DNA from 2 places in the Streptomyces sp. NPDC093510 genome. Region 1 is predicted to be linked to the other one. Evidence: riboswitches for the same ligand, from Rfam matches in the RefSeq annotation. Region 1 holds a riboswitch; the other holds the start of a gene.
The links. A riboswitch is a leader RNA that binds a small molecule or an ion and turns the genes downstream of it on or off. The one in region 1 is predicted to bind cobalamin.
Positions count from the first base shown of each region.

Region 1 (5,142 bases):
CCGACCGCCTCGCCTGGCTGGCCGGCCGCGGCATCCCCGTGCCGCGCATCGTCGAGCGGGGCGCCGACGACCGCGTGGCGTGGCTGGTGACCGAGGCCGTGCCCGGCAGACCGGCCGCCGACGAGTGGCCCCCGGAGCAGCGGTCGGCGGTGGCGGAGTCGCTCGCCGACCTCGCCGCGGCCCTGCACCGACTGCCATCGGCCGACTGTCCGTTCGACCGCGGCCTGCCGGTCACCATGGAGCTGGCCGCCCGCAACGTGGCCGAAGGCCTCGTGGACCTGGCCGACCTCGACGAAGAACGCGCCGGATGGACCGGGCAGCGCCTCCTCGACGAGCTGCGCCGCACCCGCCCGGCGACGGAGGACCCGGTGGTCACCCACGGCGACCTCACCCCGGAGAACGTCCTGCTCGACCCGGTCACCTGCCGCGTCACCGGAGTCATCGACGTCGTCCGGCTCGGCCGGGCGGACCGGCACACCGATCTCGCCGTCCTCCTGCGTGAGCTGTCGCACGAGGAGGACCCGTGGTTCGGACCCGCGCACGCCGAACGGTTCCTGCGCCGGTACGAGGAGCGGGTGGTGGCAAGCGAGACCGACGTCGTCGACGCGGTCGACGCGGCCGATGTGGTCGACAAGGAGAAGCTGGCCTTCTACCAGCTGCTCGACGAGTTCTTCTGACGGGTCACGGGTGACGGGGCGGCCCGGTCAGCCGCTGCCCGCGTCGAGCAGTACGCGTCCGGCCGGTGTGAGGGTGTGCAGGACGCTCTTGCCGTCGCGGGTCTGGGCGGTGAGTCCGGCGCGGCGCAGGACGGTGGCGTGCTCGCTGGCACTCGCGAGGGAGATACGGGCGTGTGCGGCGAGCCGGCCCGTGGTGCAGGCGGGGTGGTCGCCGATGACGCGCAGCACGGTGGCGCGGGTCCGGCCGAGGAGCGCGGTCAGGGCGGGCGGGACCTCGGAGCCGGTCAGCGCTCTCGCGGTGAACACGGCGGGCACGGCGTCCTGTCGGCCGTCGTACAGGGGGTAGGTGATCCAGGGCTGGGGCTCGGCGGTGTCGTCCAGGGCGGGATAGTGCGAGCCGAACAGGGTGGGGATCAGCAGGAGCCCGCGCCCGCCGAGGTGGACGTCGGCGTCGCGCCCGGAGGCCATGGTCAGGTGCAGGACGGGCGGGCTCCACGAGATGTGGCGGGGGTTGAGTCCGCTCAGGAGACGCTCGACGCCGTGCCCGGCCAGCTGGTGGAGCCGCCGGGTCCGGTCGGCCTGGGCGAGCCGGTCGATGCGTGACCAGTACGGCGCGATGAAGTGCCGGTGCGCATGGGAGACGGTATCCGCCAAGTCCCCCACCAGCGACGGGTCCTGGCCGAGCGAGCGGACGGCGGACGAGGGAGCTCCGGGGCGGCCGGAGGCCCAGTGCCTGAGATCCTTGCGGACGCGGTCGGCAGAGGTGCAGCGCAGCCTGTCGAGCAGGTCGTCCGGATCGCCCTCGCCGCTGAGGTCCAGGAAGTCCACCGCAGCGCCCGTGGCGGGGATCAGCTCGCACAACGTCCGCACCTGGGGCGGCAGGTGCCGGGCGGCCCGGTTGCGCCAGGCGTCGAACCGGACCGGGTGCGAGCGCTCCTGCAGCAGCCGGACGGCGATCTCCAGTTCGAGCAACGGTCGTGGCGCAGGGGCCAGACGAGTGCGGGCCAGGTCATCGGCCGTGAAGTGGATGCGCAGGGTCACCCGGGCGATCCTCCTCGCGAGCCTCGTTTCGGGCCAGCCCGAAACGAGTCGATCAGTGGCGCTCGCGGGCCAACACTGACAGGGCCGGGACAACACACCGGAGTCCCGGCTCAGGGGGGACGGCGCCGCGCGACACCTCGACTGTCCGCGGCGCCGGTGCCCCCGGTCCCGATTCCCCTACCGCTCCCGACGAAGGGAAGATCTGTGCGTCACATGAAGAAAGCCGCCCTGCTCGTGTCCGCGACGGCCCTGACCACCGCGCTCGCGGCCACGCCCGTGGTGGCCGACATGCACCGGAGCGGCGCCGCCCGGGCCGCCGCGTCCTCCGGCGCGAACACCGCCGCGTCCGCCGACGAGTTCGGCGCGATGTCGTGGATCTACGTCGGCACCTACCGCACCAAGTCCGCCTGCGAGGCCGACGGCCGGAGCTCCATCTACGCCGACTGGGCCTGTAAGCCGAACCCCAGCAGCGGCAAGTGGCAGCTGTGGGTGGACGACGAGTCGTGATCGCTCTGTCGAAGACGCTCGGACACTGAGCGTGCAGGGCCCCCGCCCCCGAGGGTGGGGGCCCTGCACGTTCGGGGCGGCCACACCTGCACACGGCCTCTGAGCAGGGGCGCACGCGGTGGGGGTGTGCGGACGGGTGTGCATCGTCGCGACCGCCGTGCAAGTTGTCAGGCAGATCTTTGCGCACTAGTGTCACCACGCCTTGGTGCACGGGAAATCCGGTGTGATGCCGGTGCGGCCCTCGCCACTGTGATCGGGAAGTCCGGCTCCAGCCCTCGCGGCAGCCACTGGGTACGCACGTACCCGGGAAGGCGGAGTCCGGTCGGTACGACCCGTCAGCCAGGAGACCGGCCAAGGCACGTTGTCCATCCACGAGGTGCTGGAGAGGGTCTGCTGAGCCATGCACATAGCCGAGGGTTTCCTCCCGCCGGCGCACGCGATCGCCTGGGGCGTAGCGTCCGCGCCGTTCGTCGTCCACGGAGTCCGCTCCTTGACCCGTGAGGTCAAGGAACACCCGGAGAGCACGCTGCTCCTCGGTGCTTCCGGGGCCTTCACGTTTGTCCTTTCCGCGTTGAAAATCCCCTCGGTCACGGGCAGTTGCTCGCATCCGACGGGTACCGGCCTGGGAGCGATCCTGTTCCGGCCACCGATCATGACGGTGCTCGGCACGATCACCCTGCTCTTCCAGGCCCTGCTGCTCGCCCACGGCGGCCTCACCACCCTGGGCGCCAACGTGTTCTCCATGGCGATCATCGGCCCCTGGGCGGGGTACGCGGTCTACCGGCTCCTCAAGCGGTACGACGTGCCGCTGATGGTGGCCGTGTTCTTCGGCGCGTTCGTCGCCGACCTGTCCACGTACTGCGTCACCAGCGTCCAGCTGGCCCTGGCGTTCCCCGACCCCGGCAGCGGGTTCCTCGGCGCCCTGGGCAAGTTCGGCGGCATCTTCGCGGTCACGCAGATCCCCCTGGCGGTCAGCGAGGGACTCCTCACCGTCCTGGTGATGCGTCTGCTCGTGCAGTCGAGCAAGGGCGAGCTCACCCGGCTCGGCGTCCTGCTGCAGAGCAAGGGAACCGCCGCCAAGACGGCCGAAACGCAGAAGACGCCCGAGACACCCGAGACGTCCAAGACGACCGAGACGCAGACGGAGGCCAGCGCCTGATGAGCCGGAACGCGAAGATCAACACGCTGCTGCTCCTCATCGTCGCCGCACTCGCGGTACTGCCCCTGGCGCTCGGGCTCGGCGACGACGAGGAGGAGCCGTTCGCCGGCGCCGACGCCCAGGCCGAGACGGCGATCACCGAGATCGATCCGGACTACGAACCGTGGTTCTCGCCGCTGTACGAACCCCCCTCCGGGGAGGTCGAATCGGCGCTCTTCGCCCTTCAGGCGGCCATCGGCGCGGGCGTCCTCGCGTACTACTTCGGACTGCGCAAGGGGCGCCGCCAGGGTGCGGAACAGGCGCGGTCCGAGAAGCCGGGCGACGCGGTCGGCGCGGACGGCACCCGGTCCGAGACCGAGCAGGTCTGACCCGGCGTGCTGCCCATCGACGCGGCGGCGCACAGCAGTCGCTGGCGCCGCCGGCACCCCGTGGACAAGGCCGTGCTCGGCCTCGGCCTCACCGTCCTGGCGATCTCGCTGCCGCCCTGGCCGGGCGCCGTGCTGGTGCTGGTCGCCGCGGTCGGCCTGCTGCTCGGCCCGGCGGGCGTGCCGCCCGGCAAACTGTGGCGTGCCTACCGAGTGCCGCTCGGCTTCTGCGTCACCGGCGCCCTGACCCTGCTCGTCCAAGTCGGCGGTCCCGGTGGGTTCGTGGAGTTCGCGGAAGGCGGCCCGGCGCGCGCCGGCGGGCTGCTCCTGCGGACGTCCGCGGCCTCGCTCGGCGTGCTCCTGTTCGCCTTCACCACGCCGATGTCGGACCTGCTGCCCCGCCTGGTGAAGGCGGGCGTGCCCGCGCCCGTCGTGGACGTGGCACTCGTCACGTACCGGATGAGTTTCCTGCTCCTGGACTCCATGAGCCGCATCCGGCAGGCGCAGGCCGCCCGGCTCGGCCACACCACCCGCGCCGCGACCTGGCGTTCCCTCGCCGGTCTCGGCGCCACCGCGTTCGTGCGGGCCTTCGACCGGGCGAGCCGCCTCCAGGCCGGACTCGCCGGACGCGGCTACGACGGCACCCTGCGCGTCCTCGTGCCCGAGGCCCGGGTCTCACGGCCCTTCATCGCCGCGGGCGCGGCCCTCCTGGTGGGCCTGGTGGCCCTGACCCTCGTACTGGAAAGGTTCCTTCCATGAGCGCCGAGAGTGCCGAGAGCGCCGAGAGCGCCGTGAGCACGGAGAGCGCCGTGAGCGAGCCCGTGGTCGCTCTCCGCGCGGTGTCCTACGCGTACGAGGACGGGCCCACCGTGCTCAGCGGCCTGGATTTCGACGTCGTCGAGGGCCGGGCCCTCGCACTGCTCGGCCGCAACGGCAGCGGCAAGACCACCCTCATGCGGCTGCTCAGCGGCGGACTGCGCCCGGCGGCGGGTGAGTTGACGGTCGACGGCGTCCCGGTGACGTACAACCGCAAGGGCCTGACGCGGCTGCGGACGACCGTGCAGCTGGTGGTCCAGGACCCGGACGACCAGTTGTTCGCCGCCTCCGTCGAGCAGGACGTGTCCTTCGGCCCGCTGAATCTCGGCCTGCCCGACACCGAGGTCCGGGCCCGGGTCGCCGAGGCGCTGGCCGCACTCGACATCGTCGCGCTCGCCGACCGGCCCACCCACCTGCTCTCCTACGGCCAGCGGAAGCGGACCGCCATCGCCGGCGCGGTGGCGATGCGGCCCCGCGTGCTCATCCTCGACGAGCCGACCGCGGGGCTCGACCCCGACGGCCAGGAACGCCTCCTCACCACCCTGCAAGGCCTGCGGGACACGGGAACGACCGTGGT
Region 1 is NZ_JBFBEE010000006.1:69,704-74,845, forward strand. It holds gene AB0N81_RS11425 (APH(3') family aminoglycoside O-phosphotransferase) at 1-677, shown strand, start outside; gene AB0N81_RS11430 (winged helix-turn-helix domain-containing protein) at 705-1,718, opposite strand; gene AB0N81_RS11435 (hypothetical protein) at 1,932-2,225, shown strand; cobalamin riboswitch at 2,412-2,596, shown strand; gene AB0N81_RS11440 (energy-coupling factor ABC transporter permease) at 2,626-3,384, shown strand; gene AB0N81_RS11445 (energy-coupling factor ABC transporter substrate-binding protein) at 3,384-3,752, shown strand; gene cbiQ (cobalt ECF transporter T component CbiQ) at 3,759-4,508, shown strand; gene AB0N81_RS11455 (ATP-binding cassette domain-containing protein) at 4,559-5,142, shown strand, end outside.

Region 2 (5,142 bases), on a different contig from region 1:
CTGCGGCAACACGATCAGCGCCACGGATCGCAGCGTCGCGCCGGGCGCGTCGATCGGCTTCTACGGCACGTGGCCCGACGCGCCGGACACCGTGGAGCTGCGTGCCGCGGAGCTGACGGCTCCGGTCGTCCTCGAACCCTTCGGCGACGAGGACGACAAGGTGCGGTGCTGCAAGGACGGGACGGTCACCGTCGACCTGCCGGGACCCGACCGCTTCGAGGGCCGGCGTCCGACGGTCATCGACGTGACGCTCGTGACGAAGAGCGGCGCGAGGGTGGCCAAGCAGGCGGCGTTCACCGTCGACTGGAGCGGCGTCCAGCAGTCTCCGTCGCCCTCCTCCGCGTCACCCATGTCCGGCGCCCTGCACCGATGACCGGGCCTCCTGAACCGCGGCCGCAACCCGGACCGCAACCGCCCGCCGACCCTGATCCGGCACCCCGGCCCTCCCCTGCCCCACAGCCCGCCCCAGCGCCGACTCCGGACCCCGCCCCGGGCCCGGCTCCAGCTCCGGCCCCGCCCCCGGCCCTCCCCGAACCCGCCATCGGCTGGGTCGAGATCGTCGGAGCCATCGGTTCCCTCGTCACTCTCCTGACCGCCGTCCTGTTCTACTTCGGCTGGGCGAGCACCGACGCCGAGACCAAAGCCCTCGGTCTGCGCGACACCGTCTTCCACTTCTCCACCAGCGACTACCTGCTGCGCAGCGTCGGGGCCCTCTACCTCCCGGCCTGGTGCGCGGCAGGCATCGCGCTCGGCGCGCTCGGACTGCTCCGCTGGGCGGCGGGCGAACCGGAACGGCTCGCCCGCGCCGTGCGCGTGCTGCGATTCGCGTGGGCGGTGCCCCTCGCCCTCGTACCGCTGTATCCGCTCAGTCCCTGGCTGTTCGACCTGTTGCTGCCGCTCACCACGATCGGCGGCTTCGCGCTCACCGCGTACGCCCGCACCCGTGACCGCCCGGACCTGCGCCTCTGGGGGCTCACGCTCTTCGTCTGTGTCCTGTCGCTGTTCTGGGCCGTGTCGACGTACGCGGCGATCGCGGGCCGCGGCCGGGCGGAGCTGACCGAGCGGACCCTGCTCAGCGGCGATTTCCCCGCCGTCGTCGTCTTCAGCGAGAAGGATCTGATGATCCGCGGCGGCGGCAGCTGCTTCCGCCGCGTCACCGACCAGGGCAGCCGGTACGCGTACGAGTACGGCGGGCTGCGTCTGTTCCACGTCTCCGGAGACCGCGTCTTTCTGGTTCCCCGCTACTGGACGCCCGAGGACGGCACCCTCTACGTCCTCAAGGAAGGGGCGGGACAGCGCGTCGACCTGCTCAGCGGCGCCGGGCGCCGGGCCCGGGAGTGTTCGGGATAGCCGGCCGGTCCGGCGCCGCGTGTCGCAGCTCACCTTTCGGATCCGGTCCCGGCCCGGCCCGCCTGCGGACGGCGCCGTATGGTGATCAGTGCAGCTGGTTCGCCCCGTCCGCCAGGCGGGAGCGTCGTAAGAGGGAACCCGGTGAGAATCCGGGACTGCCCCGCAGCGGTGAGCGGGAACGACCGCCGTCACACGCACTGGGACCGGAGACCGGTCCCGGGAAGCGACGGCCAGTAGGTGTCCTCCCCCGTGAGGATGTGCCCGCGAGTCCGAAGACCTGCCCGCTGTCCGCGCACGAACCGTTTCGGGCGCGGACATCCCGGTGACCTCGAGGGCGGGTCGGCGCACATATCGGACGGACGACCGCGCCACCGCGCGCACTCGTACTGTCCGGTAGGTCGCCCCTTCGCGCTCTCGTCCCGTCCCCGGGATCTCAGGGATTCATCTCGCGAAGGAGATCTCCGTGACCAGCAGGACCGCAGCCGCGGCAGCACGAGCCACCGTGTACGGCTACCCCCGTCAGGGCCGCAACCGCGAACTGAAGAAGGCGATCGAGGGCTACTGGAAGGGCCGTGTCACCGCTGACGCCCTCCGTACCGCCTCCGCCGCACTGCGCCGGGCCAACTGGCGGGAGCTCGCCGACGCCGGCATCGGCGAAGTTCCGACCGGCGACTTCTCGCACTACGACCACGTTCTGGACACCACCGTCATGGTCGGCGCCGTCCCCGAACGGCACCGCGCCGCGGTCGACACGGACCCGCTCGACGGCTATTTCGCGATGGCGCGCGGCACGCAGGACGTGGCGCCGCTGGAGATGACGAAGTGGTTCGACACCAACTATCACTACCTCGTGCCGGAGTTGGGGCCGGGGACGGTGTTCAGCGCCGACTCCACCAAGCAGGTCACCGAGTTCGAGGAGGCGCGGGCGCTGGGTCTTTCGGCCCGGCCCGTCCTCGTCGGCCCGGTCACCTACCTGCTGCTGGCCAAGCCCGCGCCCGGTGTGGCCGCCGACTTCGATCCGCTGACCCTCCTCGACCGTCTCCTGCCGGTGTACGCCGAGGTGCTCGCGGACCTGCGGGCGGCGGGCGCCGAGTGGGTGCAGCTCGACGAGCCCGCCCTCGTCCAGGACCGCACGCCGGCCGAACTGAACGCCGCCGAGCGCGCCTACCGCGACCTGGGCGCCCTCACGGACCGCCCCAAGCTGCTTGTCGCCTCGTACTTCGACCGGCTCGGCGATGCCCTGCCGGTGCTCGCGAAGGCCCCGGTCGACGGCCTCGCCCTCGATTTCACCGAGGCGGCCGCCGCCAACCTCGACGCGCTCGCCGCCGTCGGCGGGCTGCCTGGCAAGCGGCTGGTCGCCGGTGTCGTCAACGGCCGCAACATCTGGGTCAACGACCTGGAGCAGTCGCTCGCCACCCTCGGCACCCTGCTCGGCCTCGCCGACCGGGTCGACGTCGCCGCCTCCTGCTCGCTCCTCCACGTTCCCATCGACACCGCCCTCGAACGTGACATCGAGCCACAGATCCTGCGCTGGCTGGCCTTCGCCCGCCAGAAGACCGGCGAGATCGTGACCCTCGCCCGGGGCCTGGCCCAGGGCACCGACACGATCTCCACCCAACTCGCCGCGAACCGCGCTGATCTGGCCTCCCGGGCGGGCTCCCCCATCACCCGCGACCCGGCCGTCCGAGCCCGTACCGGAGCCGTCACCGGCGCCGACGCCCGGCGTTCCCAGCCGTACGCGGAGCGGGCTGCTGCCCAGCGCGCCGCCCTCGGCCTCCCGCTCCTGCCGACGACGACCATCGGCTCCTTCCCGCAGACCGGTGAACTGCGGTCCGCCCGCGCCGATCTGCGGGCCGGGCGGATCGACGGCGCCGGGTACGAGGAGCGCATCAGGGCCGAGATCCGGGAAGTGATCGCCTTCCAGGAGAAGACGGGCATCGACGTCCTGGTGCACGGCGAGCCCGAGCGCAACGACATGGTGCAGTACTTCGCCGAGCAGCTCACCGGCTACCTCGCCACACAGCACGGCTGGGTCCAGTCGTACGGCACCCGCTATGTGCGGCCGCCGATCCTCGCCGGTGACATCTCCCGTCCCGAGCCGATGACGGTGCGCTGGACGACGTACGCCCAATCCCTGACCGGCCGTCCCGTCAAGGGCATGCTCACCGGCCCCGTCACCATGCTGGCGTGGTCGTTCGTCCGCGACGACCAGCCGCTCGGCGACACCGCACGGCAGGTGGCCCTCGCCCTGCGCGACGAGGTCGACGACCTGGAAAGGGCGGGGACCCGGGTCATCCAGGTCGACGAACCCGCGCTGCGCGAGACGTTGCCGCTGCGCGCCGCCGACCACCCCGGCTATCTGGCGTGGGCCACGGAGTCGTTCCGTCTCACCACCAGCGGGGTGCGTCCGGACACGCAGATCCACACGCACATGTGCTACGCCGAGTTCGGCGACGTCGTCCAGGCCATCGACGACCTCGACGCCGACGTCATCAGCCTGGAGGCGGCCCGCTCCCACATGCAGGTCGCGCGCGAACTCGCCGCCCACGGGTACCCGCGCGAGGCGGGACCCGGTGTGTACGACATCCACTCCCCGCGCGTGCCGAGCGCCGAGGAGGCAGCGGCCTTGCTGCGCAAGGGACTTGACGCCATTCCCGCCGAGCGGCTGTGGGTCAATCCCGACTGCGGTCTCAAGACGCGCGGCTGGCCCGAGACCCGCACGTCCCTGGAGAACCTGGTCTCGGCGGCCAGGACGGTCCGGGCGGAGCTGGCCGAGCTCTGACGGCCTGACGCGGCGCGGTGCGGCCGGGCGGGAGCGACCAGCTCCCGCCCGGCAGAGCACACCGGCTCCCCTCGCTGCCTGGTGCCTCGCTAGTCCACCCTCAGCTCGGCGATGCCGGGGTGCTTCTTCGCGCCCTCGTCGCCGCGCACCGTCACCCGTACGTACCGTGCGAGTCGCGCGTCGTCCGTCTCCGCGCGGTGCCAGTGGCGGCCGTCGAGGGAGAGTTCCACGGTGTGGGCGGCCGGCTCGGTGGCGGTCCAGACGGGCGTGACCTTGTGGACGCGGACGGGCTTGTGAAGGTCCGTCGTCAGGTGGCCGCGCGCGCCGTCCGGGACCCAGGCCGTGGCGGAGTTGCCGTCGACGGCGGCGCCCGCGTACATGCCGGGCTGCTCGGACGAGGCTTCGGCGGCGGTGCAGCGGGCCGCGTTGGTGGTGGGTGTCAGGTCGGGGCGGCGGGTCTTGAGGACGGCGGGGCTGCCCTTGCCGACGATCTGCTCGCCCTGCGGCGTGTCGAGCGTCATCGGCTCACCGTCGGTGAGGCGCACGGTGGTGCGGTGGGCGCGGAGTTCGATGTCGTACGTGCGCCCCTGCCAGGTCAGTCCGCGCAGGGTCACGCCGCGGTCGAGCTGCGGAGGGAGCATCGGGTCGAGGTGCAGACGGTTCTCCCGCATCCGCATGCCGGTCAGGCCGTTGGTGAAGGTCTGCAGGAACCCGCCCTTGCCGGTGAGGAAGTCGTGCGCGGGCGAGCCCGACAGGGGGTCCTCGGCGCCCGCCTTGTCGCCGCGGGCCTCGGAGAACTGCGCGAAGGGGCCGCGTACGAACGGCTTGATGGAACGCTCCAGGTAGGTGTACGTGGAGCAGCCGGGCTCACCGATCCCCGCGGCGTCGATGGCGTGCACCGAGTCCGTCATGGCCGGGCCGTCCGGGTCGGTGCGCTCCGCGTAGTAGTCGAGGGTGGCGGCCGCCGCGCCCTCGGGCATCTTCCACTCCAGCGGATACATCAGGAGGAC
Region 2 is NZ_JBFBEE010000005.1:207,779-212,920, forward strand. It holds gene AB0N81_RS10195 (hypothetical protein) at 1-373, shown strand, start outside; gene AB0N81_RS10200 (hypothetical protein) at 370-1,350, shown strand; cobalamin riboswitch at 1,429-1,650, shown strand; gene metE (5-methyltetrahydropteroyltriglutamate--homocysteine S-methyltransferase) at 1,814-4,132, shown strand; gene AB0N81_RS10210 (glycosyl hydrolase family 65 protein) at 4,222-5,142, opposite strand, start outside.
Region 2: it holds a riboswitch for cobalamin, as region 1 does, so the genes downstream of both, metE (5-methyltetrahydropteroyltriglutamate--homocysteine S-methyltransferase) here and AB0N81_RS11440 (energy-coupling factor ABC transporter permease) in region 1, are expected to answer to the same signal.